2 regions of the Terrisporobacter hibernicus genome follow, and region 2 is predicted to be linked to the other one. Evidence: a T-box and tRNA genes for the amino acid it is inferred to sense, from the RefSeq annotation. Region 2 holds a T-box; the other holds one or more tRNA genes.
The links. A T-box is a leader RNA that pairs with one kind of tRNA and senses whether it is charged. The one in region 2 lies ahead of tyrS (tyrosine--tRNA ligase), so its partner is inferred to be a tRNA-Tyr.

Region 1 (10,603 bases), 2.0 Mb from region 2:
ATGAACGAATATGCGTATGAGATTTTTCAAAAGGTTTTAAAGTATTATAAACTATATATCCATTCTTAACTGCCAATATAATATATTCTTTTCTTGAATATACTTTCTTTGCACCATCTACCTTGTTAAAGTTAGGTACAGATTTCATTAGAGATGCTAAATCTTTTAACTCTTCCGGTACTTCTGTTACATTAGCTATTATATTTGCATCTATCCATCTCCTACTCATCATAATACCTCCAAACTAATTTTTCACCTGTAACCGGATGTTTGCCTGCATAATTTCTTTTTCCTCTACAACAATCAACTATATGACATATTTTTAACTTCATTTCTGTTTCTTTAATTGAATTAAATATTTCACCTGTTGTTATGCATATAACTTTTATGGCGTTTGGGTTTTTACTACCTCTTCTACCATACATAGGATTTTTATTACCTGTCATACCATACATAGGATTATTGGGACCTAATTTTGATTTTCTCATTTTATTTATGGTTTCTTCAGAGTATTTCTTGCCTTTATTACTTTCGCTTATTTTCCTTCTAATTTCATCTGTGTGCTTATATCCTTTTCTTTTTTCTACTGCCCTTTCTATTGTTGATCCATAAGTATTGTTATACTCATAAGTACACCATTCAAGATTTTTAACTTTATTGTTTTGTTTATTTTCATCTTTATGGTTTATAATAGGATAATTGTTTGGATTTGGTATAAAAGTCTCTGCTACTAATCTATGAATTAGATAATTTTTAGCTCGTCTGTCTTTATAAAGCACTACTCTCACATAACCACATTTATTTTCTAGTGGTTTTAATAACTTCTCTTCGCCTGTTCTGTTATAATTCAAACTCTTAACTCTTCCTAAATTACTAACTTGATATTTACCTTCATAACCATCGATATCTTTCCAAACTTCTTGCATTAGATCAACTCCTATTCTTTTTAGAATAAGAGGGCTGGTAATTATCCAGCAAACTCTTTATATAATAAAAGCACCTACATTTCTGTAAGTGCTTATTTCACAAAATAAAATAGGAGCATCTATTAAGACACTCCTTAAATTTAGGGGAATATTTTGAGAAATTACATATAAGAAGGTCGTTAGATTTGAACTAACAATTAAAGATACCCTCACCTTCACAAATAAAGCCTAGTTATGTTAGAACTAGGCTTTTTAAAAGTCATTAGGTCTATACAATATATAGTGTTTATTGAAATAATTAAACTATTTGTTACTACTACTATTTTTAAGTAAATGTTAATCGCATTACCCTACGATTAATTTATTATTACAACTTTTATGTTGGGTTTATTAGTTTTCCTTCTATTGAAGCCATAGCAGGATTCGAACCTACATCTACGGATTACGTCCATAATTTTGCCGTTTAAATTATATGGCTTGATTAATTTTATACTGTTATCATCCAGTCTAATACGTATTGGTCAGCCCATGGATTCGAACCACAGTATAAGTTTTTAATATCATTCTTGGCCTTCGATATGATTTAATCCCTTATAATCCAATGCCAACATATTGAGGAAGGCTTTACCGTACCTTCCTCCAGAAACTTAAATTTGTATGAGAATTTAAGTCATTTCTTTGACAGTGAAAAATTATGAAACTATTCTATATTAATAGTTTAGCATCGATTTTACATATTTTTTCCGTACTTTGTCCGTACTTTGTCCTAAAAGTGTCCCTCTATTTATCATATCTTGGAAATCTTCCATATTCATTTGAAGTGCACAATATTTCATCTTCATTCACTGTCATTATATCTATGCATTTGCTGAATATTTTTAATTTATAACATGGCTTATTTTTTACTTTCCCTTTTGTATAATATCTTTTTTCTAATACTTTACATCCAAAGTATTTACCATTGTTATATATTATAACTTCATCTCCAATTTCGTATTTCCATTTAGTTTTTTCACTTCCATTTTGAAAGAATTGTATTATCCATATAAGCATAAGTAATGTAGCATATATGCAGCAACCTGTTTCTAAATCTATCATTAATTCACCATCTTAGTATATATTTCATCTATCAGTATTTGAGGATGCATACTATTAATAGCACTTACCACAAGTGATTTTCTTAACTCATAATATGTAGTCTTACTTATATGCATTTTTGATGTTATTTCTCTTCTACTCACTCTAACTCTTTTGCTCATATACAATATTTCAAATAATTCTTTCTGTTGCATATTGAAATTGTTAATCGCTATTTCAATTTCTCTTTTTTCATATTCTAGATCATTTTTTTCATACTCTAATTTATTTATTTTTTTCTCTTTTGTTATAAGTTCTAATTCAATACTTTTAGGTACATTATAGGTTTTACTTGTTTTTATACCATCATATCTTATCCCAGTACATCCAAAGAACTCATTCTTTTCTTTTAATATCTCTATATTCTTGTTTTCTATCTTTCCTTCTAGGTATTTATATCCAAACAATTTCCCTTCTGTACTTTTATACAACTTATCAAATTCCTCTTTAGTCATGTATATTCCCTCCAGTTTTCTACATCATTTCTTCTATCTCAATTTGTGGAATAAAACTACTTGAGCCACATTCACATCTATAAATCCCTTCTAAAACATCTATATCAAGTTCATTTTTAACTATCCCACAACAACTACATCTTAAATCCATTGTATCTGGTTGTTTTGGTATTAAAAATATAACATTACCTTCTTTAACTTTCCTCATTTATTTCAATTCCTCCATAGCTACTTTATTTATTTTAAAAGAAAACACACAATATCCTTGTTTTAGCCCATATTCTCCACTATTGAGTATATAACTTATCCTTCCAAATACACATCTACCACTAAATTCATTTCTTATATTATCAAATTCTTTCAGCTCTATTTCATCACCAGTTTGAAAATCTCTATCATTTTTTCTTATTTCAAAAGTTTTCTCACGATTAACTACTCTTTCAAAATACTTAGGTAATATCTTTAGTTCATGTATTCTCATATATTCCTCCTACTTAAATATTCCAGTATTTAATCTTGCAACTATTCTTTCTTTTTTTCTATCTATCCAACTATATACCTCTGCTGGACTTATTCCGTATATTTCTTGAATCCAATCTATGCAAATCAATACATCTGCTATTTCTTCTGCTAGATTATCTTTATCAAGTTTACCTCTCTTAGCCTTTGAAATAGCTTGTATAAGTTCTGCATTCTCTTCCATGGCTATTGTACTGCATAAGTCCTTATTGTGTTCTACTGCTTGTCTATAATCTGTATATTCCATTTTATTTATTATCCTTTCTTGTTACATCGTAGTTTTTTAATATATATTCAGTTGCACAAATTCCACACAAATCATTGCAAGTTACACTATGTTCTTTGCAGTATTTCGCCATTTCTTCATTTATATTATCAGTCGTAACTTTCTCTTTTGGGTCTTTGACTAGTTTGCAACTTATATTATTCATTTATTCCTCTCCCTTCAACCATCCTAGTGCAATTATCTATCTTATCAACTATTCCTTTATACTTACAAAGTTCAGTATTTAACTCACATTCATTCTCTTCATGCTGCTTTATAACTTGCTCTAGCAGTTTTATTTTATTCTCTAAGTAATTATTAGATAAACTAAGCTCCTTATTTGCTTCTAACAAATTGCATACACTATTTTCTTTACTCTCTATATCTTTTTTTAAATTCCCAATGTCATTTATCAATTTTATATTTGCCTTTTTATAAGAATCTCTTGAATCCATAGACTTTATCATTTCATATGCATATTCTTCTTTTTGTCTTTTAAGTTTTTCGTTTTCTGATTTTAACTCATTTATATAAGCTCTATTGAATAACATACAATCATCTCCCTATTTTAGAATAGGAGTTAATATTCAAGTACTAACCCCTATTCAGCTATTCTTTAGATATATTCAATACATCCTTTTACATCATTTCTCTGGATCAAACATATTAAAACACCTTGATAAAAGTTACTATGTTCTTCTGAAATAGTCATAACCAAATTATTTTTCTTAGCTTTTTCTGATATTTCTTTTAGCCCCTCAATAGTGTAATGTTCAATAGGAGTACATTGCATAAAATATTCTCCTTTTACTGTCAATTCTATAAGTTCATCTATTTCAACCTTATCTACTGTTGTATAATCATCTACTGCCATTTTCCCACCTCTTATCCTTCATAAAAACTAATATTTTTAATTACTATATCGCACGTTCCATCTTCATTTTGTCTTAGGCTGTATTTCATAGGATCTTCAAAATATACTAAATCTCCACTTATTTTAAATCCACTATCAGTTTTAACAGTTCTGTTTTTAAGTGCCTTTTCAACTACTTTTTTATCTATATTGAAATCTTTATATAATTCTTTTTCTTCCAGATATTCTTTTAATAATTTACTTGTATCTTCATCTGCATTTCCTGTAAATCTATCCATATCAAATACACTATTTTCTTTTAACATATAATTCATTAGAGATTTTATATCTTCTAACTTTTTAGGTTCATTTCCACAGCATACCTCAAGCACTTTATTAGTAACTTTGATAAACTCTTTTGTTTTATAGCTATCATCTACTATTTTTTCTACATCTAGAAATTTCTTAATAAATTTAGATTCTACACCCATATTTTCATACTGCTTGTCCAGTACCCTTAGTTGATATTCATCATTAAGTCCATGTGCTTCTATAAGTGCTGCTTGTTTTGGTTTTGAGTTACTTAAAGCTGATTCATTCTTGTTTATGCTAACATTGAACTTATCATCCACTAATGCAATATCATGATGTATCAAGCCTTTATAGTCTAATTTGATTATCGCAACCCCTCTTTGGTCTTTATTTGTGTACATTACTATTGCTAAATCACAAGATGTTATTTCATCATTATTTTTCATTGCTTCAAATAAGTAACTTGCTATTTCTTTTGAATTTAGTATGAAACTTTTTTCATCGTAGATTATTTGCTTACTACATTGTCTTACTATGTTTTCCTCATAATTATTGAATACTGCTTTTCTTAGATCTGTATCTTTTATTATTCCCTTGATTGTCTTTTGAAAGAAATTACCTATTTCTAAACTAACCTTTCCTTCAAAATCATTTAAGATTGGATTCTCACTATTTCTATCTAAAACATGAACTATATATTTGTTTATTATCATTACTATTTTTCCTCCCAAATATCAAAATCGTTAATTCCAGATTGTTGTATATTTCCTTGCTGTGCTTTATCTACTATATACCAATCATTTACATCGAAATCATTAACTATTTTATTCCCTTCATCATCTACAATGTTTATGTCTAATCCTTCTGCCTCTATAATTTTTTCTTTTGCTTCTTCTAAACTATTTGCTTCAATAGAAAACCCAAAATCTATTACAATACTTCCAGTTCCTTGAAATTCTTTCATTTGTTATTCCCTCCTAATATTTCATTTCTTGATATATAAGTTTATCTAGTACTTGGCTTAATCTTAGAGTGTCGTCTGTTAAGCCATACTGTGCATATAAGTTGCTAAGTATTTCTTTTAACTCCTCTAACAATTAATCACCTCTATTTTTATTATTAATTGATTCTTATTTGAGAATAGAGAATTAAGACTATAACAGTTTAATCCTCTATTCTATTGTTATATAAAACTAAGTTGGTTATATGTAACCTGTGCTTTTATCCACGGTCCATATTCTTCAAATTTGCACTTTTTATATATTCTTCCGTTTACCCATCTAGCAAAATGTTTTAATCTTACATCATTTTTTTGGTTATATATCATTACAAATGGATCTACTTTCATTTCTGTTAATTTTCTAAATCTATACATATCTTCTTCAAAAGTTGTATTAAATCCAACTAGCATGAAACACATATGTTTATACTTCTTAACATATTTCGATAGTATTTCTATACCTTCTAATACTTTATCCTCATAGTCCATTAAGTCCCATGCATAATGAACACTTCTAAGATGCCTTACTTGTCCTAGCCAATAAGCTTTTTCATCATTCATTAATCTAACATCACAACCTTGGTTGATGTCTACTATCAATTTACGTTTTTTTATTTCTTTTAGCTTGTCCACACAATATGGATCCGCTGTAAAATTATTGTCATGTAAAATCATTACATTGCTTTTAGGATTTATAATATCTTTAATTTCTGCTACATCGTGAAACTTGCCCTCTTTAGTTGGAACAAAACAAAATCCACAATTCCTTACACAACCTCTCGATGTAAATCCCATACCTGCATTAACTATTTCTGTTGCTTTTTTAAGTTTCTTTTCTTTTGTCATTATGCCTTTCATTCTTGCTGCTATCTCTTGCGCTGAATACAAGTCATAATCTGGTTTAGTTTTTTCTATTCCTATAGGTAATTCTTTTTTTATATCCCATCCAGTACCACCTATTTCAATTTTGTCTCCATATTTTTCTATAAGTTTTTCAACTTTATCTTTAGATCTAGTGAATATCGTACTTGCATATATTTTTTCATATTCTTTACTTTCTTGTACAAACTCAACTTCCTCGCCTAAGCATTTATAATAATTAGATATTTTCATTAATACTAAATTAGGTATTTTACTATCTACATCAATTAATCCTATCGCCACATTCTCACCTACTTTTTATTTGCCGCTCTAATTCTTGCTAACACAATCAATATATCTAATATCAATACTGCTATTACTGTGTAGATTAATATTTTCATTTAATCACCTTTTCTTAACTTCGCTTATTTTTAACATAAGCCTTGCAATATTAAGTCCTGTAACTGTAAAGTCTTTATTATCATGAATCAGACTATATTTGTTCATTATGAATCGTTCTCTTTTGCTGACTAATAACAAGTTATCCAAAGATACATTTGATTTATCTTTATCTGCAAATAATAAACAGTATCCTTCTGGTACTTTACCATTTACTTTTTCCCATATCATTTTATGTTTGTATTCCCATATATTTGGCTCTGCTATTTTTACCATTACAAAGCCTTTTTTACCTATAGATTCACTTCCAATATCTAATGCGTTTATTGAATGTCCCTTTTTAAAACCACCATTTAATCTAGTACTTACTCTTAATTTTCTTGCCTTCTGTCTTAACTGTTCCTTTCTATATTCATTACCAAATTTATTTTTCATTAACTCGATTATATCTTTGTAGTGCCTTCCTTCTATAATTGATATTAAGTATTTTTCTTCTTCTTTTGTCCATCTATGTGCTTTTTTACTTTCTTTTGGGAGACTCCTTACTAGAACCTAGCATTGGTGGTATTTCTTCTTCTTCTATGGCTCTTTCATCTTGCATTACTTTTATTTTTAAAACTAAATTACCATTATTTATAATTTGACTTGCTACTTTGGCCATTGCATTAGCTCTGTCTATTTCTTCTTTTAGGTTTCCTCCAACTATGCTTTCATCGTTAAGTCTTTCCATTTGTTCAAATAAGTGATTATTCAAATCTGCTAGTGTATTTTTCAAAATATCATCCCCTTATCCCTAAGTAATTTTTTATAACTTGTTCATTTGGTTTATAATATTCCCATATTAACTTCTCTCCTGTTGTTGGATGCTTGCCAGCATAATTTCTTTCACCTTTGCAACATTTTCCAATACTCGCTTGGTATACTCCTGTTTTTCTTTGTGCTTCTTTTATAGATGAATATATTATTCCGGTATTTATACACTTAACCTTTTGTGATCTAGGATTAATTTCACCTCTAAGAGGAATATTAAGGCCATTTTTATAAGCATGTTGTATATTTTCTTCTGGTGTTGACCACTCTAAATTTGATACATTATTATTTGTTTTATCTCCATCAATATGATTCACTTGATGTTTATTTTGAGGATTAGGTATAAAAGCTTCTGCTACTAATCTATGGACAAACTGATTTTTAGCTTTTTTATCTTTAGAAATTCTTACACAAATATATCCGTTTTTGTCTTGAAATATAGCTTTGTGCTTACCTTCTTGAACTATATTCCCACCATTATTCAAAAAGCTTCTCACTCTGCCTAAATTACTAATTTTATACAATCCTTCATATCCTATTACATTTTTCCATATTTCTCTCATATAGCCACCTCTTTTTATTTAATGCCTAAATATTGTTTTATGACTTCGATTCCTTCTTCACTACTCCAACAAACTTCACATTTATAACCTACTGCCGATAATCTTTTAATCCAATCTTCTTGGTTTTCGGTAGGTTTATTCTTACCCCACTTCATTTCTATATATAATCCATGGTAAAAACTATTTGGATAAGCTAGATGTAGATCCGGGACCCCAGATTTAACACCTTGTAGTTTCAAATTTTTTGCTTCTATCTTATTTCTGTATCCTCCATTTGGAATTGCGTATATATTTTTAAGTGCTGGATATATGTTTTCTTGCATTTTACACCAACTTATGACTACAGCTTGCTCCTGTGCTTCTCTACTTTTCATACTTCTCAATCTCCTGTTTTCTTAAATCTTCTTTGGCCATATCTATAGCTTGTCCAGGTTTATATCCAGCATTTACATATTCTTTTGCTATCCCTACCACATTAAGAATCTCTTTGTTATCTTTCTTAGTTCTTTTCATTTGTTCCCCCTAACATTCATCATTTTCAACAAATACTTCTTCGCTTTCTTCAAAGCTATCTACAATTATATTTTTGTAACCTTTGCTTATCCTCATCATTAGGATCTCAAAGTCATTTAAATGTCTTAAGTTTCTTAAATCCCCAACATTTTTATAATTACTAGTGAATCCAGTATCTTCTTTCGGTTCGTATGCTTGAATACTAAATTCAAGCTTTATATCTTCATCTTCTTCACACTCAAATACAACCATATATGTTTTATAAATACTCCAATCATTACTAACATCTTCTACAGTAAATCTAGTGTTTATATATCCACCATCATAGTCCATTTCAATATCATTTTTATCGATTTCTTTTTTGCAGTATTCATTCCATTTATCAAATATATCAGTTAATTTAATTACTTTAGGAATATCTTCACTCGTCATTAAATTTTTAAAATTTTCTAAAAGTCTCTTATTATCTAATGCTGTATTTTTCAATACATCAACTAATACACTATCAAGTTTTGTTATGTATTTAGAATAGTCGTAACTCTCTAAGTAAGGAACCATTACTGATTTAATTTTTTCCTCCACAACTTTTTTAACATCACCACCCCAGCTAAACATATCACTTATTGATTTTTCAATACACTTTTCTAACTGCTGTGCTATTACTTTTTCTATTACACCTTTTTCAAGTTCATTAGCTATACAATCTTTTATGTTATTTTCTAAATTACTCATATTTATCTCTTCTCCTCATAACTATATATTTTTACTTCTTCTTTAACTCTTCCAGATACACAATTGCCACATTCTCGACACTGGCTTACTACTCCAATTCTAGATATATGGATATATATCATAGTTCCTCCGCAGTTAATGCAGCTATGTTCTTTCCCTCCTAATATCTTCTTCATAAATTCCTCCTATATCGCTTCTTTTAATAGCTTTAAGGCTTTCCTTTCTATTCTTGATACATGAACTTGAGTAACATTTAATATCTTTCCTACTTGTACTTGAGTTAGATCATTTATATATCTAAGTTCTATTATTTTCTTTTGCTTTTCATCTAACTTTTTCATTGCTTCTCTTATAATCATTTTGTTTATGAGTTGTTCTTCTGATATGTTGTCTTGGTCCTCTATTGATTCATATATTAATATGTCATCTTTTCCATCTTTGTTATAGTACTTAGTGCTGTATATACTAGTTCGGTTTTCCATTACTCCTATAACTCTTTCAACTTCCAACTGCTCCATACCCAAATATATAGCCACCTCACGATTAGTTGGTTCTCCATGAAATTCTTGAGATAATCTATTTCTAGCTTGAAATATCTTTCTATATGTTTCAAAGTCACTTCTTTTAGGTCTATAAGGTCTATCTTCTTTTAAGTCCCTCATAAATCTTTGCATTTCACCTCTTATTCTCCATACTGCATATGTTGAAAACTGCAATCCCCTATCTACTTCAAATTTATCTATAGCTTTTATCAATCCAATACTACCTTCTTGAACTGCAGTATCAAAATCTAATTTATCGGAATTTTTATAACTATTAGCTATCTTATAAACTAGCTTCATATTCATTTCAACAAGATAGTCCCTTGCTTGTTTATTGCCTTCTTGTGACATTTTGAATAGTTCATTTATACTTTTATCCTTCATTGATATCCACCCCTTATCATTTGATTTTCAAATAAGAATACGAATTCATAATCCTATTTCAAACGTTCTATAGTTAAGCCTTTATACTGTATTTCGTTAGAATTATAATATCTGAATTGATTTACTATGTTTTGCGCTTTATATCCATGTTCTTCACAGAACGCTTTAATACATGGAAAGATTTCTTCTGTATCTGCATATTTATTTACAACTTTAATTGGATGTAAATTTAAATTTTGATTGTTATGCTTATTTTTATATTGTTCAATCTTTTTACGTACTATATCATCATATTTGTTATTAACTTCATTAACTTTTATCATCTGTGATTC
Region 2 (20,302 bases):
TTCCGTCTTTCCATACCCAACATCTCCACAAACTAATCTATCCATTACTTTTGATGATTCCATATCTTTTTTAGTTTCTTTTATGGCTTTTAATTGGTCTTCTGTTTCTTCATGAGGAAATAAATCTTCAAATTCTTTTTGCCAAAGGGTATCTTTTGAGAATTTAAATCCTTTGACTTTTTCTCTTTTTGCATAAAGCTCAATAAGGTCTTTTGTCATATCTTCTATTTCTCGTTTAACCTTAGCTTTTGCTCTAGTCCATTCACTTGTTCCTAATTTATTTAATTTGACTCTTTCTACATCTGCACCAATATATTTTTGTACCTTATCCATTTGATCTATGGGTACATAAAGATTATCTCCACCTTGGTAAATTATTTTTATATAGTCTTTTTTAATTCCATTTACTAAAACTTGTTCTATTCCAGTATATCTACCTATACCACTATTTTCATGAACAACATAGTCTCCTATATTCAAATCTAGGAAAGAGTCAATTTTTTTCCCATTTTTATTTTTATTTTTTTTCTTCTTTGTTGAAGTTCTTTTTTGAACTCCTATTATTTCATTGTCTGTAATAACTATAAATTTAATTGATTTATATTCAAAACCTCTACGTATATTTCCCGGGCAAATAATTATTTGGGAAGATTTAATTTCAATATCTCTGTTCTTAGATATTATTGTTTCCACATTCAACTCAATCAAGTCCTTACTTAGCTTCTTTGCTCTTTCTAAAGTACTTGTCACTAATACAACTTTATTTCCGTTATATTTTAATCTGTTTAAGTCTTCTGCCAAAAGTTCTAACTTGCCATTATATGGTGATATTTCCCTTGAGTCAAAATTAACAATTCTCTTTATGTTAAACTCATTTATTTGTCTTGTTAATAATGTATTTAATAGAATAGATCTATTTCCTATAAGGTAGTTTAGATCATTATAAGTATAAATTAACTTACCTTGGTTTTTTAGAGCTAGTCCTCTTTCCAAGTTTAATTTATAATTATCTTTAAACTCATTAAAGTAATTTTCACACTTTTCCTTAAGTCTTGTAATATCTTGCGTAAAAATTACTGCATCTTCATTTAAATAAGTAAAAATGCTTTTGTTTTCTTGAGGATAAATATAATCAATATAATTTTCTATCCCTTCAAAATAGGTTTTACTTGAGATTTTATCAATATTAGAAATAGCATCTTCATCTGTATTGTCATTAATTTCTTTTTTTAAACTTTTTACTATTTTATCCAATTCCGTAGGATATATAAACTCTCTTGAGGGAGTTATTACAACTTTTTTTATTTTTTCTATAGACATTTGTGAAAACACATCAAAAGTTCGTATAGAATCTACTTCATCGTCAAATAATTCCATACGAATAGGGTTAGTGTACTCTAGAGAAAAAATATCTATTATTCCACCTCTTATACTAAATTGACCAAATCCCTCAATTTTAGAAACTCTTTCATATCCTAAATTAACAAGGTTATTGGTTAATTTTTCTATATCTATAACATCTCCAACTTTATAAGTAATTATATTGTCTATTAATACTTTTTTTGGTATATATTTTCTTAAAATAGCTTCAGCAGAAGTTACTGTAATAACCTTTTCTCCTTTGGCTAATTTAAACAGTGTTTTTAATTTTTTTGCTTCTTCGCTTCTGTCCTTTGCATCTAAATGATAAAAGTAAATATCTTGACTTGATAAATATTCTACCTTTCCTTTCATATAGCCTTCTAAATCCTCATAAACTTTTTTTGCTTCTAAATCACTATTGGCGATAAAAAGGATTTGTTTTTTTAATTCTTTAAATATGGAATAAGCTATATGCGGCTTTTGCATAGGTAATAAACCATTAACTAAGGCTGCACCATCACTTTCCTCAATATAGCTTATAATTTCCTTATATTCATTTAAATTCTGCAAAGGATATAATAATACATCCTTCATAATAGCCTCCTAATTATTTTCCATTAAATTTATTCATTGATAAATCTATATCTTCTCTAATAATACAATCTATAGCTTTAATAGCTTTTTCTAGACCGTCCTTTAAATCTCCTTCTTCTTCCTTGCTAAATCTAGAAAGAACAAAACTTGCTAAATCTCTGCCTGGTTCTGGCTTAGAAACTCCAACTCTAACTCTTGGAAAATCTGTTGTTCCTAAACACTTAACAATAGATCTCATTCCATTATGAGTCCCACCGCTACCTTTTTTTCTTATTCTTATTTTACCTACATCTAAATCTATATCATCGTATATTACTACAATGTTACTAGTTTCTACTTTGTAAAAATTATATATCTCAGCTAAAGATTCTCCACTAAGATTCATATAAGTTACAGGCTTTACAAGAACAACCTTTTCAGTACCTACTCTTCCTTCTCCTATTAAAGCTTTATGCTTCATTTTAGTTACACTTATACCATATTCATCTGCTAAAATATCTATTACATTAAATCCTATATTATGTCTTGTATTCTCATATTGTTTACCTGGATTTCCCAGACCTACTATTATAAACATTTTTATCCTCCTTTATAGATTTCTACTTAAAATGTCAAAATATAAATTAATTATATCTTTTTGTGTTAATATTATTAAAATTGTTGCTAAAGATATAAATGGTGTAAAAGGAATTGATGATTTTATAGATTTTTTCTTTCTTAAAAGTATATACCCTCCATAAATACTAGCTAACATAAACGATAAAAATATCATATATAAGCTATATTCTTGCCCAAGTACAAAAGCACAAAGCCCATAGAAACCTATATCACCGTCTCCCAGTGATTTTGTTGCTTTTGCCAAAATATAGGATAGGACCATACCTATAAATAATCCTTTTATATTACTCATTGAACCTCTAATTAGCTGCTTGTCCAATAAAAAAATAACACTCTGCATAATTATACCACTAAGTATTGTTATATCATATACATAAGTTGTTCTCAAATCAATTATTGAAACCATTGTTAAGAAAGGAATTAATGCCATATAACTTATGCTTTGTATGCTTAGCTCATACTTAGTATATATTAAAATAGGTATTATCATGTTTGGTAAAAATATTAATATTTTGTTCGTTAGATTTTTATCCATATAGTTATCTAATCCATAGACTATTCTTTCTGAAATATAGGATAAAATCATAAAAATTATTACTATTGTTAAATATATCATTATTTTATTTTTTAAATAAATAATAGTATGGTTTAATTTCCCCAATATTCATAAATATTAAATACTACTTCTTTTAATATTTTTCCTTTTATTCTAGGAGTATTTAATATTATAGTTTTTTTATACTTAAATTTAAATACCAATTAACCAAAATTACGTAGTCTTGTAAGCGCTTAGAAAGTATGTCTAAAGTGTTTAGTATCTATCTCCAACTAGTCTACAGGTATATTCGTAGTCTGTACATCTACTAAGCACACTATGACTTGATATCTTTCCTTTCATATATAAATTAACTAATTCTTGATCCATAGTTTGCATTCCATATTTGCTTCCTGTCTGTATAATATTTTGAATTTGATAAGTTTTATTTTCTCTTATTAAATTTCTTATAGCTGGATTTGACACCATAACCTCCATAGCTACCACTCTATTTTTTCCATCAATAGTCTGCAATAACTGCTGAGAAATAATCCCTTCACATACTGTGGATAATTGGGTTCTAACCTGCTGCTGTTGCTCTGATGGAAACATATCTACTATTCTATCTATTGTTTTAGCTGCCCCAATAGTATGAAGAGTAGAAAACACTAAGTGACCTGTTTCTGCTGCTGTTAGTGCTATAGAAATAGTTTCTAAATCTCTCATTTCTCCTACAAGAATAACATCTGGATCTTGACGAAGTATTGCCTTTAGAGCAGAGTTAAAACTTTCAGTATCTTGTCCTATTTCTCTTTGATTTACTAAGCTTTTCTTATGTTGGTGAACATATTCTATTGGATCTTCTAAAGTTATAATATGCCTTTGTTGATTTTTATTTATTATGTCTATGAGACTTGCAAGTGTCGTACTTTTACCACTTCCTGTTGGTCCTGTAACTAATACTAGCCCTTTATGCTTTTCTGTAAAAGTTTTAAGTATATCAGGTAATCCTAGGTCCTCGAAAGAAGGAATTTGAGAAGTAATAGCTCTTATTGCAATAGCATAACTTCCTTTTTGTTTATAAGCATTTACCCTAAATCTTTCTCCACTTTCTATAGCCACAGAAAAATCACATTCACCATATTTTTCAATTTTATTAAAGTTTTTATCTCCAGAAATTTCTCTTGCCATCTTTTCTGTATCATGCTTTGTTAGTATATTTTCTGTTACTTTTGTAAATGTTCCTTTTACTCTAGCAACTGGCATACTGCCTACTGTAATATGTATATCTGATGCCTCAAGCTCTATTGCTATTTTTAATATATCAAATATATTCATAGTCTACTCCTTGTAATTATTTAAATCACCATGTTAATTCCTCCAAATTCTATAAATTAAATCGTATATTTAAATTCATTACCAGAACTATGTAATTTAATACTCAATTTCAATCTTTTAATTTAGCACTTTCAAATTGTAAATTTAACTAAAAAAAGAGATATTAATCTATAGACTAATATCTCCTACATATAAATTACTAATTAGAATAAAACACTTACAGATTCATTAGAGAATATTTTCTTAATAGCTTCTCCAAACATTTCTGCTACTGTTAATACTTTTATTTTATCATTTTCTTTTTCTTTAGGAAGTTTTATAGTATCAAGAACTATTAACTCACTAATTGCAGAGTCTTCTATTCTTTCTATAGCTGGTCCAGATAATACTGCGTGTGTACAACCAGCATATATATTTTTAGCTCCGAATTCTTTAAGCGCATTAGCTGCATTTGTTATAGTTCCAGCTGTATCTATCATGTCGTCTAGCATAATAACATTTTTGCCTTTTACATCTCCTATAAGGTTCATTACTTCACAAACATTAGCTTTAGGTCTTCTTTTGTCTATTATAGCTATTGGAACTTCTCCCTCTAACTGATTAGCAAATTTTCTAGATCTAGTAACACTTCCTAAATCTGGTGAAACTACAACTAAATCTTCTATATTTTTCTCATTAAAGTAGCTAGCTAATAAGCTTCCTCCTAATAAATGGTCTAGTGGGATATCGAAGTATCCTTGTATTTGAGAAGCATGTAAGTCCATAGTTAAAACTCTATCTGCTCCTGCTGCTGTTATTAAGTTTGCCACTAATTTAGCTGTGATTGGATCTCTTGCCTTAGCTTTTCTGTCTTGTCTTGCATATCCGTAGTATGGTATAACTGCTGTTACTCTTCCTGCAGATGCTCTTCTTAGTGCATCTATCATTATTAATAATTCCATTAAGTTGTTGTTAACTGGGTTGTTAGTAGATTGAACTACGAATACATCGCAACCTCTAACTGTTTCATTAATGTTTACGCTTATTTCTCCATCGCTAAATGTTGTTACTTGGCAATCAGCAACCTTTACTCCTATATATTCTGCGATTTTTTCAGCTAACTCCTTATTCGAATTACCTGCAATAATTTTAATCTCGCTTCCGCTAGTATTCATTACTTATCCTCCTGAAAATTATATAAATATTATTAGGTGTTTTCCTAAAATAATAATTAGCTATTTATTCTCATCTCTTTTTTCTTTTTGGACTACCCAACCTTCTTTTATAACCTGTCTTTGTCTAGCAATAGCTAAAGCTCCTTCAGGTACATCATCAGTTATAGTAGACCCTGTTGCTATATATCCTTTTTCTTCAACTGTAACTGGTGCAACTAGGTTCGAGTTAGAACCTATAAACGCTCCATCTTTTACTATTGATTTAAATTTATTTTTTCCATCGTAATTTACAAATACTACCCCACATCCTATGTTAACATCTTTACCTACATGGGCATCTCCTATGTATGACAGATGTGATGCTTTTGAATTATCTTCTATTGTTGCATTTTTAACTTCTACAAAGTCACCTATTTTAACATGGTTTCCTATGTTACTTTTTGGTCTTAAATATGCATAAGGACCCACTGTAGTATTTTCTCCTACAGTAGAATCTATTATTGTAGAGTTTTTAACTTCTGTGTTATCTCCTATAGTTGAGTTTGTTATAGAAGTATTCATTCCTATAATACACTCATTACCTATCTTAGTTTTACCATGAATCATAGCTCCTGGATATACTATTGTGTCTTGTCCTATTTCCACATCTGTTTCTATATAAGTAGATGCTGGATCTATTATAGTAACTCCATTTAATAAGTGGAATTCATTTATTCTTTTTCTCATAAGAGTTTCTGCTTTAGATAATTCTAATCTAGAATTTACACCCATTAATTCCTCAATTGTAGAACCGTTGAATGCTCCAACCTTAAACCCTTTATCTCTTAATATTTTTATTGTGTCAGTTAAGTAATACTCTCCTTGAGCATTATTGTTATCAAGTAAGTCTAGTGATTCTCTTAGCATCTTACCTTTAAAACAGTAAATCCCAGAGTTAATTTCATTTACTGCTAATTCCTCAGCATTTCCATCTTTTTGCTCAACAATTTTTAGTAAATCACCATTTTCATCTCTTATTACTCTTCCATATCCAGCTGGGTTATCAACTTTTGTAGTTAAAACTGTAGCTGTATATTCATTTTCTATATGGTAATCAAATAATTTTTTTAGGGTTTCTTCTTTTATAAGAGGTGTGTCTCCACATAAAATAACTATTGTGTCTTCATCATTTATGTATTCTTTTGCCATTTTAACAGCATGACCTGTTCCTAGTTGCTCTGTTTGCATTGCAATCATAGTATCTTCTGGCAATATATTTTTTACGACTTCTGATTCATGACCTAATATTGCTACTACGTCTTTAACGCCAGATTTTTTTGATACATCTATAATATGGTTAACCATTTCTTTTCCGCACACTTTATGAACAACCTTTGGATATTTTGACTTCATTCTTGTACCTTTTCCAGCAGCAAGAATTATGGCTTTAAAGTTCATATTTTCACTCCATTTCAATAAGGTTTTTTATAATTGTTACTATTATGGTGTATTATTTGTTGAATAGTATATAATTCAATCGTATTATTGTCATTTATAATATAGCATTTTTTTTATAAAATTACTAGGTTTTTGTATTTCTTTGCATTATCTTAGTATGCACAAAAATAGCAGCAACTATAATTTGGTAGCTACTGCTATTTATTATTTAATTATTTTATAACTACTCTTTGGAATTTTTTCTTTCCACGTTTTATAACCATACCATCACCAGTTAAATCATCTTTTGTAAACGTAACTTTGAAGTCATCAACTTTTTCACCATCTACAGTTACTCCTCCTTGTTCCACATTACGTCTACCTTCTGATCTAGTTGGAGCTAATCCACTTTTAACTAATAATGATATTATATCTATTTGACCATCAGTTAAATCAGTATCAGTTAATTCTGTTGTAGGCATGTTATCATGTGCTGCTCCTGAGAATAAAGCTCTTGCACTTTCTTGTGATTTTGTAGCTTCTTCTTCACCATGGATTAACTTAGTTAATTCAAATGCTAAAACTTCTTTGGCTTGATTTATTTTATTATCTTCCCATTTTTCCATAGCTTCTATTTCTTCTAATGGTAAGAATGTTAACATACGCATACATTTGAATACATCAGCATCTCCAACATTTCTCCAGTATTGGTAGAATTCAAATGGAGAAGTTTTGTTTGGATCTAGCCATACTGCACCATTAGCTGTTTTACCCATTTTATTTCCTTCTGAGTTAAGAAGTAAAGTTATAGTTAATGCATAAGCATTTTCTCCTAATTTACGTCTTATTAGTTCTGTACCAGCAAGCATATTACTCCATTGGTCATTTCCACCTAATTGCATTTGACATCCGTATTTTTCGTATAAATGATAGAAGTCAAAAGCTTGCATTATCATGTAGTTAAATTCTAAGAAACTAAGTCCTCTTTCCATTCTACTTTTGTAACATTCAAAGCTAAGCATTCTATTAACACTAAAGTGAGTTCCAACTTCTCTTAATAATTCTACATAATTCAAATCTAACAACCAATCCGCATTGTTAACTAATAAAGCTTCATCTTCACCAAATTCTATAAATTTACTCATTTGTTTTTTGAAGCATTCACAGTTGTAATTTATTTGCTCTGGAGTCATCATTTTTCTCATATCTGTTCTTCCAGATGGATCCCCTACCATTGTAGTTCCTCCACCAACAAGTGCTATTGGTTTATTTCCTGCCATCTGTAGTCTTTTCATTAAACATAGGGCCATAAAATGTCCTACATGTAAACTATCTGCAGTTGCATCAAATCCTATATAAAATACTGCTTTACCTGCATTTATAAGTTCTTTTAATTCTTCTTCATCTGTTACTTGAGCAACCAATCCTCTAGCAACTAATTCATCGTAAGTCGTCATTGACATAGTGTTCCTCTCCTTTATAATTATATTTTAAAAATCAATTTTATAATTTGTTATAATAAAAAAAGCCCTCGTCCTTAAAAAGGACGAGAGCATATCTCGCGTTACCACCTTCATTTATAAACAGTTCACACCGTTTACCTCAGCTAGTATCTAAATAAATACTATGACACTATAACGTGTGTCAAATTCGTCACAGCCTACTCAACATTTTTCGGTGTGAAGCTCAAAGATGTATTCATAATTAATTGTATATGCACCTCTCATCAACCGGTAACTTTCTGTTTATCTTTATTAATTATTACTTGTTCTTATCATTGCCTTTATATAAAACTAATTTTTATATTATATCTTATGATATAATCATAATTTTATTTCATGTTTTTGTCAACATTTCTTCAAATCTAATAATATTTTTTATTTTGTAACATTTTTATTTAGATATTTTTATTATTAGCAATAAAATAAAAATAATACATTATTATCTTAATAGTCGTATATTTTATATTAAAAAAGAGCCGATTAAGTCGACTCGTTTATTTATTGCAAATTTTTAAAATATTCCCACTTTATTTAATTATTCTGCAGCAACTTCTAATTGAGCTAATGCTTCTTCATATGCTTTTAAAACTGCATCCTCTAAAACTTGTCTCATTTCTGCATTTATTGGATGAGCGATATCTCTAAAGTTACCTTCTCCAACTTTTCTACTTGGCATAGCTATGAATAGCCCATTTTGACCTTCGATAACCTTTATGTCGTGCACTACGAATAAATTATCAAAAGTTATTGAAACTATACATTTCATTTTCCCCTCATCAGTAATTTTTCTTACTCTTACGTCAGTTATGTTCATACCTCAATATCCCCCTTTGTGATTTTGACAAAATACAATTTACCCAATATAATTATAAACTGTTTGGTAAATAATTCTATACTTTTTAACAAATTCCTTTAATTTTTCGGAGTTTTTTTTATTTTTTATCCATAAAAATAATTATACAGTTGGAATTAGTTTGAATTATTCATCAATTTCATCATCAGCCACATTATCTAAAGTAGTATCCACAACGTCTTCAGTTCTATATTCATCTTTAAATGTTTTTAAATTCGGTTTAACAACTATTTCGTTTTCTCTTGTATCTATTTCTATTAAAGATATATAATCTTCAACTAATTTATTTTCTGGTATTGATGTTGTTATGAATACTCCTGTTCCTATTACTTCTGCACCGAATTCTTGCATAAGTTGAGTCATACCTTTTATTGTTCCTCCACCTCTCATAAAATCATCTATAAGAATAACTTTACTTCCTGGCTTGATAGCTTTTCTTGGTAAACTCATACTTTCTACTTTTGAATTGTATCCTGTAACATAAGTCATGCTTAATGTTGGTCCTTCAGAAACCTTTATGTCTTTTCTTATTATAACCAATGGTAAATTCATAGCTTTTGCAGTCATAAGAGCCATAGGTATCCCCTTTGTTTCCATAGTAACTACATAATCTGCTTCAGAGTAATCTATGTTTGAAGCAAATATTTTTCCTATTTTAGCTACAACTGTTGGATCATATATTAAATCTATTAAATATAGAAATCTTCCTGATAAAATTCTATCTTGGGAACTTATTTTTTCACATAATTCCATTAGGAAGTTTTGATTTTCTTGTATTGATGTTTTAGGTATGTATTTTACTCCACCAGCCGCTCCAGAAATTGTTATAACTTTACCTAATTGTAATTTTTCGAATACATTTTTTACAACTAATAAATCTTCACTAATTGTAGACTTGGCAGCATTAAATGTTTCTGTGAAATAGCTTAATGTATAAATTTTATTTGGGTTGTCAGATAATATCTTGACTATAGCACCAATTCTTTCCGTTCTCTTAAACTTCATTGTTTCAGTAACCTCCTACAATTACAACATTTATGGTATAAAGTAAATAATGCATAAGATTTTATTATATGATATAATATTAGTTATGTTTCATATATTACAAAAAAATAAATAAACTATAATATATGAATTAGTATATGCATATGATACTTAAAATATTGAACATTATTTAATTATACCACAAAAATTGTTCTTATTCATAGAAATAAATTAAATGAAAGGTGGTTTTATTATTATGAAGATACACTTCATCGGCATAGGCGGAATAAGTATGAGTGCTTTAGCTGAAATCTGCCTTAATAAGGGCTACGAAGTTTCAGGCTCAGACATGAGCAAATCTTCAATGACAGATAAACTTCAAGCACAAGGTGCAAAAATTTATATTGGCCAAAAAAAAGAAAACATTGCTAATGGATTAGATATGGTAGTTTACACTGCTGCTATACACACAGACAATGAAGAGCTTATGGCTGCAAAAGACAAAAATATACTGACAATAAATAGAGCTGCATTTTTAGGTCAAATAATGAGAGAGTATAAAAACTCAATAGCAGTTTCAGGTACTCATGGAAAAACTACTACTACCTCTATGTTATCAACTATATTTGGTTCAACTAACTTAGATCCAACAATATTAGTTGGTGGTAACTTAAAATCAATTGGTGGTAATGTAAAAATAGGTAACTCTCAAAACTTCATAACAGAAGCTTGCGAGTATACTGATAGTTTTTTGAACTTTAATCCTAAAATAGCAATTGTTTTAAATATAGAGGAAGATCATCTTGACTATTTTTCTGGAATAGAAGAAATTAAAGCTTCATTTAACAAATTCGGAAAGTTATTACCTAAAGATGGTCACTTTGTAATAAATGGTGATAGCCCTAATACAGATGGAATATTACATGATGTTAAGGCTAATATAATCAAGTATGGTAAGGAAGCTTTCAATGATGTTATTATTAAAAATATTCATTTTAATGATAACGGGTTTGGATCATTTGATTTAACTTACTTTGGAAAAGATTTAGGAACATTCCAACTATCAGTTCCTGGTGTACACAACATTTACAATGCTACTTCTGCAATAATAGTTTCTTTAGTATCTGGAATAAGCGTAGAAGATGTGAAGAATAGCATAATCAAGTACACAGGTGTTGGAAGAAGATTTGAGATTAAAGGTACTTATAGCGATGCCTTAATCGTTGATGATTACGCTCATCATCCAACAGAATTAAAAGCAACTTTAGCTGCTGCTAAAAAACTAAAAAAATCTACTTTATGGTGTGTATTCCAACCTCATACTTATAGTAGAACAAAATCTCTTTTCAATGAATTTGGAGAAGCATTCTACTCTGCAGACAAAGTTATAATAACTGACATATATGCTGCTAGAGAAGATGATCCAGGAGATATTCATTCTAAAGACTTGGTTGAAAAACTATATCACAACAATGTGGATGCTATATATATCAGCAAATTCGAAGATATTGTTGATTACCTAAAAGCTAATATGAAACCTAACGATTTACTAATAACTGCTGGTGCAGGCCCTGTTTACCGTATAGGTGAATTATTACTTGAAGAAAATAAGTAATAATAAAAAAAGTAGAAAATTTGACTTATCAAATTTTCTACTTTTTTATTATTTAGATAATTGAAAAACCTCATCCTTAATATAATCATATAAAGCTGTATGCACTTCGTAATAAGAATTTAATCCTTTGGATTCTATTTGTACGTAGTTAGCTCCCATAACTTCAACTTTGGCTTCATAATTATCGGCTTTAATTTCAATTACAAAATTATATTTACTTCTTTCCTTACTTTTTTCTGGTTGTACTTTACCAACCACTCTCTTCGCAGCCATTGTATTGGCTATGTCATCATATTTCCACTTGCTTAAATTCTTAGTTGTGTCTTTATAAGTTATCTTAACTTCTTTCCATGTTTTATATTGCTTTATAAAATCAAATGATGTATAGATACCCTTATCTAATATTTTTTTTAATTCATCTTTAGATGCTACAGGAATTTTATAGTATTCTTCTTCATTGACTGTATAAATTCTTATTACATCTAAATTTGTTGAAAACTTTAGTCCATCATCTGAATATCCTTCATAAGTAGACTCATAAGATGCTGGTTTTCTTATTTTGCTAATATCCTCAAAAGAGTATCTTAACTCTTCTAATAATTGCTCATCAACTCTAACATCTGATACAGTACCATCAGATAAATATATCTTATCTTTTTCCTCTAATTGTTTAAGTAAAGATCTATTATCTTCAGGCTCTTCTATTTTCACTGCATTGTCTTTACTGCTATTGTCTTTATTAGAGAAAAGAGTAAACGATATAATATATACACCAAAAAATAGTATAATAGCTGCAACTAAAAACACTGATTTTTTTATTCTTCTTTTTCTAGCCATGTCTTACCCCCGGTTAAATGTTTTATATAACTATTATATAACTTTTTGTTGTTAATTTTAAGATTAATTTATTTTAAATAGTTCTTTTCATTACATCTAACTTACTATTTCATGTGTATTATATAATATAAACCGTTTATTTAACTATTCTTCTCGCTTTACAATCCACAAAACATAACCAGTAACCTAAAGAATTATTTCTATTATCACATGCTTGATATCTTGTAAATCCTGTATTTCCTTTATCTGGTTGTTCATTTTTTCTTCCTGGCACTGCATAAATGTAATATTGTCTCTTATTATATTCATCATACTGTACTCCAAATAAGTAGTGTCTGTATTTATAAGATTGCATTATAGCATCGCTGTACATAGTGTAGTTTAAAGAATTTACATAACCTAAGTATGGCATTGTATATCCACATAAAGTCGTTGGATTAATTTCCATTTTCCACCATCTGGTACTATCAATATAATCTGCTACAAAAGGTTTTACTTCTCTAAAATATTTTAAACCTTTTTTTATTTGTCTTGGCATTAATAATGTCCCAGCTGTTTTTGTTGATTCTGTTTTTGTTTTTACTGTTTCATAAGCATTTTTTGTGTATTGCTTTTCTAAAACAGACTTGGCTTTGTTTATTTTCTTTTCAATATAGTCATCATCTCTACTTTTAGTATTTTTCTTTTCTTGAACTTTGTGCTGTATATTAGGATGAACTTCTTCATATTCATCATCATCTACTTCCTCGTATTCACCTTCTTCAATTTCTTCATAAATAACTTCCTCATACTCATATTCATTATCTCTCATTTCATCTTCTTCAATATATTCTATTTCTTCATATTCCTCGTATTCCTCATACTCGTCATCGTCTACTTCTTCTTCTTCATTTATATCTTCATAATCAATAGGTTCGTCATCAATAACATCATCCACCTCAACATATTCTACTTCTTCGTATTCATACTCGTCATCATCAACTTCTTCAAACTCATATTGTGGCGGAAATAATATTTCTTCAAAGTTTTCTATTTTGCTCCCCTTAAAACCTATAAGTGGTACTGCTCTATCTTGTACAACCGCTATTCCTTTTATGTCTATGTCTTCATCACCCATATCCAGGCTAAACTCACCTTTTCCTTGACTATTAACATTAAAGTTACCTAAATCTATGGTTTCGTAGTCACTTCTTATTGCTACTACTGAATATCCTTCACTTACACTTTTTAGGTTTTCAGCATACAAAGCTATAACTGATTTCTCATCAGTGACTTCAATTTTCACAAAAGCCTTTGGCGATACCTTATCTTTAAATCTATAGTTCATGTCTTTAGCTTCTAGCATAATATAATCTCTTTTAAACTTTCTTTTGGTAGCCATCAGTTTCTCACCCCTTAACATAATCTCTCAAGAAATTATATGTAATAACTTATTTATTAAGTACTATGAATATCTCTGAATTTTTTCATATAACTAAACTAGCTATTTATTTCAGTATTAGTTTTTGTCACATAAAAATAGAATGAAGCATTTTATTCCACTTATTTGTTAATAAAATGTTTCATTCTACTTTAAAATTTATATTATTTAACTATATTTTTGTAAGCTTTTATTGCACATATTAATAGTGAAACTGTTAAGCCTAAACCTCCACCTGCTACTATATATAATCCCATTCTAAATATTTTCATCCATATTGAATTAATAAAAATTGATCGTGAAAAGTGTGCTCCTATCATACATAAAACTACAATTGCTAATATAACTACTATCTCTCTTTTTATTGATTTATATAAAACTTCATATTTTAAACTTTTACTTGTTTTATCTGTATAAATAGGTTTCGTACCCACTGGTGCTTTAAAAAAATAATATCCTTCACATGAGCATACATATTCCCATGGAGTATTTTCAAATAACTCTAAATAAGATTTTTCATCATCTTTATCCTCATTAAAATCCAAACAATAAACAACATCTTCTGGTTCATCTTTTCTTAGTTTATACGATAGCTTTTCAAAAGATTCCAATATCCACCCCTCTTTTGCCAATTTACTAAGCTTATTCATATCTTTTTCTTCAGATAAAACTAATCCACCACTCATTTTATATTTAAATTGTTTGCTCATATGCCTTATTTTCCTCCTATTCTTTCAAAAGCTTTAACGCCATGAAGTGCCATTTTGTATCTTCTATCTTGTTCCTTTCTAATAACCATATTTCCCTTATCTGTTAACTTGTAGATTTTTTTTCTTGATTCTTCTCCCTCTAAAGTTATATAACTCTGTACTTGCATTTTTTTCAGCATAGTATACATAGTTGCAGGACCTATTGAAACTTCTCCTTGCGTTAGTTCTTCTATATATTTAGATATTCCATATCCATGCATTGGCACTAGTAATGCTAGTAATATATAATAGCCTGGTTCTGTCAATTGTTCTTCTTGTAAAGAATTATTTCTACTAATTTTAACCACCTTCTACCTTTTTATATCTTTTTAAGATATATCACTAATGGATATATCTATATCTATTTATAATGTATCACTAATGGATATAGTTGTAAACCATTTTTTACCAACAAGATCCTTTTGAAATTTTTTGCACAAAAAAGCCAGTCCTAAGACTGACTTTAAGTAATTATTTATTTTCGTTGTGAATTCTATTTGCTGCATTTGATAATGCTGCAAATTCTTCTATTGATAGAGTTTCTCCTCTTCTTTTTTCATCTATATTGGCTTCTTGTAAAGCCTCTCTTATTTGATCCTTAGTTAAAAATCCAAGTCCTCCTAATGAATTAAGAAGAGTTTTTCTTCTTTGCCCAAATGATGCTTTAACAGTTTTGAAGAATACATCTTCATTATCTACATGATATATTTGTTCTTCTCTTACATGAAGTCCTATAACTGTTGAATCAACATTTGGTTGTGGCATAAACATATGTCTCGGAGCTTTTGCGACTATTTCTGTATCACAGTAATATTGAACTGCTACTGATAATGCTCCGTAATCCTTAGTGTTAGGCTTAGCATTCATTCTATCAGCAACTTCTTTTTGAACCATAACAACTATATCAGTTACTGGTATATCTTCTTCTAAAAACTTCATAACTATTGGTGTAGTTATGTAGTATGGAAGGTTCGCTATTAATTTTACTGGCCCTCCATTTAATTTTTCTTTTACTAGTTCTTGCACATCAACTTTTAATATATCTTTATTGATTACTTCTATATTAGGGAAATCTGATAAAGTTTCTTCTAATATAGGAATTAATGTTTTGTCTATTTCAATGGCAACAACTTTCTGTGCCGTTTTACCCATTTCTTTTGTAAGTGTTCCGATTCCTGGTCCTACTTCTATTACGTAATCTCCTTCTTTAACTCTTGCTCCTTCAATAATTCTGTCTATTACGTTTGTATCTATTAAGAAGTTTTGTCCCAATGACTTTGAGAATTTAAAATTATGTTTTTGAACAACTTCTTTTGTTGCCTTATGCGATGATAATCTATCCATATTCGTCTCCTTATAAACTTTCTATTGCCTTGTTAAACTCTTCTCTTGAAACCCCGTAGTTATTTAACCTGTTTAAAAATTGCTTAGCATTTCCGTATCCAATTCCTAGTATTTGTCCTACAGTATCTCTTCTATAAGATGCATCTTCATTGCCTATAAGTCCGTTTGTTACTAAGTCAACTTGTGAAAATTCAGTTCTTTTTTCTGTGCTTTCAGTTCTAACCTTATTTAGAGCTCTTAGTATACTTTCTGGAGATGCATTCTCTATTCCTATATCTCCATCTTTTTTGGCTTCTTCTCTTGGTAAAAATGCATGCTTGCATCCTGGTACTTCTGCTGCTATTTTTTTTCTAATTTTTTCTCCTGCAAAATCTGGATCAGTAAAAATTATAACACCTCTTCTTTCTTGAGCTGCTTTAATTCTTTCCATAACTCCTTTAGGGAATCCAAATCCTCCAGTAGTTATTAGTTCACAATCCAACGCTCTTTTTACAGCAGTAACGTCATCTCTTCCTTCAACTACTATTATTTCTTTTATCATTTTATATAATCACCTTTTAATCTATTTATTATAATTATTTTAAATTCAGTTCTTTAATATCATATCTTTATATTTTACGTTTTTTACTAGATTTAATCAAGGTTTAAAATAACTGATTACATATATTAATCTCTTCCTATCTCATTAATAATTTTATTAATTACATATCCTCCTAGACCAATTATACTTTCCACATGCATCATATATTGCACAGAAGAATCAAATAAAAGTGTGGCACTTGGAGAAATTTCATCATCACCTTCCCATATTACAACACGACAAAATACCTTTGGAAAAACTTCAAACTCAAATGCTACATCACCCATTTTTATTTCTTTTCCACCCAGATTTTCTCCACACTTTCTTAATTTTGATGAATCATAACCAAAAGTGTTAATTAAACTGACTATACTACTTTTATAGAAAGCCGGATAAAACATCATCCCTCCATTTGGTATTTCTTTTAGACTTACCCACTTGTTAGTTTTATCTATATTATTTTCTGTAAAGGACAAATAATTTAATATCATAACCCCAGTTTCAACACTTGGTATTTGATTATCATCACTTCGTCTTATTGTTTCATCATTACAATTTAAGATGTATTCTCTATTAAATACTTTTATATAAAATTCTTTCTTATCTTCGTCATATGTAACATTTCTTATTTCTTCCACGTTTTTAAAATCTCTTTTTTGCAGTGTTTTCCACTCATTATAATATGCTACTTTATAATTACTCTCCATCCTTATTCCCTCCTATAATATTCTATATATCATTATTGTAGCCTAGATATATTAATAAAGTAATTATCTAAAATAGTTTTAATCTATAAATATCTCTTTTATTATTTGTAACTAGAATATTATTCTACTATTTTAATTTTATATAAATTTTTAAATTCTATTTAGATATCTGATATCGATATAAAATAAAAAAGATATGAACTCGCATAGAATTCATACCTTTTTTATTTTAATATAAGTTACTTTGTTTTAACTTTATTTAATTATAAAAGAAGCAATACCTATTATTATACAAAGTACCCCACCTGCTAATTGACCTATTCCAGAAGCTTCCCCAAAAATTATTAGATTAAATATATTTTTCCCTCTTTGGGTTTTTCCAAAAAAAGCGTCATCAGTTTTCATTCTATATGTTCCCCAAACTACTAATATCGCTCCAAAAATCATCATAAATATACCTGGCATCGTGCTATCTCCTTATTCTTTTTTTATTTGTCCTCTTCTTCAAATATAAATACCTCTTCGATATATAAACTAAATACCGAAGCAATTTTATATGCAAGAAGAACCGACGGGTTATATTTTTGTTTTTCTAATGATATAATTGTTCTCGATGATACACATACTTTATCAGCTAATTCTTGCTGAGTTATGCCATGTTCTAGACGTAATTCTTTAACTCTATTTTTCATTATTTCACCACATTTATATTATATAGTTATAATATTTTCGTGCTAAAAATTCAGTTATTATAAAGGTAACTAGTATTATAAATAATGAAATATCTCCATTTATAATTGTAAATTTCGAAACAAACATTACTATAAAAATAGTTGTTAAAATTACCTTTAATGTGATTTTAGACACTTTACCATCTACTAACTCATCTCTTTCATCGTACTCCTTTGACAATTGATCATCTACTTCTTTACGATTTTTATTATACATATAATAATCAAATATTGTATAAACGAATGCAATCAATCCAATCAATATATAAAAAGTATCAACATATATATTAGATGGTTTTCCCAATAAGATATTTACTATTGATATCACAATAATTAAAATAGAAAACAAAATACGTTCAATAAGTTTATTTTTCAAAATAATCCTCCTTGCCTATACAGACACTCACAATATGAAGTTGAGTTCATGTGAAATAAACTTCATATGAACTTAACTTCATATTACATGTTTTTTTGTTTTCAGTCAATACAATTTTTGTATTCTTACAAAAATGCAAAGATGCGTTCTTATATAATTGATATAAATTATATCTTTGTACCAAAACATTTTACATTTTTATCACTACAATAAGTAAAATATTTTTTAGTAACAATATTTTCAAAGGAAAAATCAAATGAACTATCTAGACTTATATCTAAGAAAAAATAATTGTAAAAGATATGATGTTCATAAAAAAACAGGAGTAGGTCAACATCTACTTTGAGAAAATACAGCATTTGAAGCTTATAATCCTGATGAATTATTATTGGGTTTAAAAGAGCAATGGGATTACATAGTTATTAAAGGAGCTTATGGAAAAGAACTTTATAATATAATGAAAAATCAACTTTCTGAAACACTAACTTTAGGATTTGAATTAGGAGGTGGAGGTTGTATAACTATACGTACTTCCGCTATAGAGACTGTAAGAGATTTATTTAGTAACTGCGATAAGACTAATATAGAAATTGAGAAAAAACTTAGACTTTATAAATTAAGTAGTATGTCTGATGACATAGTATTTTTAACTTTAAAACAATTAGATTATTAATAATGTTTATATAAATATAGGGAATGTATCACAAGAAAAATGCTTATATACATTCCCTTTTTAAGTATTTATTTATGATGAAGTACAATTTCTAATAAATCATAATTTGATTCATACAAACAGTCATTAAATATATAACTTCCGAATTTCTCATTTTTCATAGCATTAAAAATAGGCTTTCTAAATTTATAAACTAGTTTCTTAAGCTTAGCACCTTTACTTATGCTTTTGGTGATTTCATTAATTTCATCAATATATTTATCAATCTCATTTGTATCATTTGTTTTTAAAGCATTAATAATCGTATTGGATGCTTTTATTCCCGATAACATTGCAAAATATATTCCCTCGCCTGTAAATGGGTCCACTAAACCTGCTGCATCTCCAACCAGTAATAAATTTTTTTCCTTATTAATTGGAGTCTTTATGTATTCACCAAAAGGTAACATAGCACCTTTGAATTTTTTTCTTTCACAAGTTATACCCAAGTTATTTAAAAATTTTTCAAATTCTTTATGATAGTCTATTTTTTTATCATAGTTTCCACCAAAACCAATGGTAAAGCTATTTTTCTTTGGGAATATCCAAGCATATCCTTGTGGAATAATTCCATAATACAAAGACATATTATTTCCCTCATAATTAAACTTATTTTTGTCAACTTCTACTTGTAGGCAAAATCCATTTGCATTAAATTTTTCATCAACTAACTTTTTTGTTATACCTACAGCTCCATCTGCACCTATTAAATATTTAAACTTAATTTCTCGGTGATCAGATAAAGTTATTATGTTTTCTTTTGTATTAATTTTTCTAACGCCAGTACCTTCTATAAAAATACCATCCTTTTTCTTATACTCTTTAACTAAATAATCATCAAATTCAAATCTGTCTACTAAATAAGTTAACCCTTT

Region 1: it encodes a tRNA-Tyr, which carries the amino acid that the T-box ahead of tyrS (tyrosine--tRNA ligase) is inferred to sense. The anticodon was not compared.

What each region holds. Positions count from the first base shown of each region.
Region 1 is NZ_CP081135.1:3,760,491-3,771,093, reverse strand. Features, by position in the region: gene JW646_RS18435 (hypothetical protein) at 1-232, opposite strand, end outside; gene JW646_RS18430 (NUMOD4 domain-containing protein) at 222-926, opposite strand; tRNA gene JW646_RS18425 (tRNA-Tyr) at 1,335-1,404, opposite strand; gene JW646_RS18420 (hypothetical protein) at 1,707-2,024, opposite strand; gene JW646_RS18415 (hypothetical protein) at 2,024-2,518, opposite strand; gene JW646_RS18410 (hypothetical protein) at 2,538-2,726, opposite strand; gene JW646_RS18405 (ASCH/PUA domain-containing protein) at 2,727-2,999, opposite strand; gene JW646_RS18400 (MazG nucleotide pyrophosphohydrolase domain-containing protein) at 3,009-3,284, opposite strand; gene JW646_RS18395 (hypothetical protein) at 3,286-3,468, opposite strand; gene JW646_RS18390 (hypothetical protein) at 3,461-3,853, opposite strand; gene JW646_RS18385 (hypothetical protein) at 3,919-4,176, opposite strand; gene JW646_RS18380 (nucleoid-associated protein) at 4,188-5,180, opposite strand; gene JW646_RS18375 (hypothetical protein) at 5,183-5,431, opposite strand; gene JW646_RS18370 (Spo0E family sporulation regulatory protein-aspartic acid phosphatase) at 5,445-5,564, opposite strand; gene JW646_RS18365 (radical SAM protein) at 5,651-6,631, opposite strand; gene JW646_RS18360 (HNH endonuclease signature motif containing protein) at 6,734-7,162, opposite strand; gene JW646_RS18355 (hypothetical protein) at 7,248-7,502, opposite strand; gene JW646_RS18350 (HNH endonuclease) at 7,507-8,100, opposite strand; gene JW646_RS18345 (VRR-NUC domain-containing protein) at 8,115-8,474, opposite strand; gene JW646_RS18340 (hypothetical protein) at 8,464-8,613, opposite strand; gene JW646_RS18335 (hypothetical protein) at 8,623-9,345, opposite strand; gene JW646_RS18330 (hypothetical protein) at 9,348-9,521, opposite strand; gene JW646_RS18325 (sigma-70 family RNA polymerase sigma factor) at 9,531-10,271, opposite strand; gene JW646_RS18320 (hypothetical protein) at 10,325-10,603, opposite strand, start outside.
Region 2 is NZ_CP081135.1:1,717,404-1,737,705, forward strand. Features, by position in the region: gene mfd (transcription-repair coupling factor) at 1-1,956, opposite strand, end outside; gene pth (aminoacyl-tRNA hydrolase) at 1,970-2,533, opposite strand; gene JW646_RS08285 (prepilin peptidase) at 2,546-3,160, opposite strand; gene JW646_RS08290 (type IV pilus twitching motility protein PilT) at 3,386-4,447, opposite strand; gene JW646_RS08295 (ribose-phosphate diphosphokinase) at 4,651-5,601, opposite strand; gene glmU (bifunctional UDP-N-acetylglucosamine diphosphorylase/glucosamine-1-phosphate N-acetyltransferase GlmU) at 5,662-7,038, opposite strand; gene tyrS (tyrosine--tRNA ligase) at 7,251-8,474, opposite strand; T-box leader at 8,557-8,804, opposite strand; gene spoVG (septation regulator SpoVG) at 9,055-9,333, opposite strand; gene purR (pur operon repressor) at 9,499-10,377, opposite strand; gene murC (UDP-N-acetylmuramate--L-alanine ligase) at 10,613-11,971, shown strand; gene JW646_RS08325 (hypothetical protein) at 12,020-12,808, opposite strand; gene JW646_RS08330 (hypothetical protein) at 12,945-14,189, opposite strand; gene JW646_RS08335 (DUF2812 domain-containing protein) at 14,393-14,938, opposite strand; gene JW646_RS08340 (PadR family transcriptional regulator) at 14,944-15,285, opposite strand; gene rsmA (16S rRNA (adenine(1518)-N(6)/adenine(1519)-N(6))-dimethyltransferase RsmA) at 15,449-16,321, opposite strand; gene rnmV (ribonuclease M5) at 16,332-16,862, opposite strand; gene JW646_RS08355 (DUF3786 domain-containing protein) at 16,988-17,608, opposite strand; gene JW646_RS08360 (hypothetical protein) at 17,864-18,073, opposite strand; gene JW646_RS08365 (helix-turn-helix transcriptional regulator) at 18,097-18,300, opposite strand; gene JW646_RS08370 (hypothetical protein) at 18,314-18,715, opposite strand; gene JW646_RS08375 (hypothetical protein) at 19,104-19,388, shown strand; gene JW646_RS08380 (geranylgeranyl reductase family protein) at 19,457-20,302, opposite strand, start outside.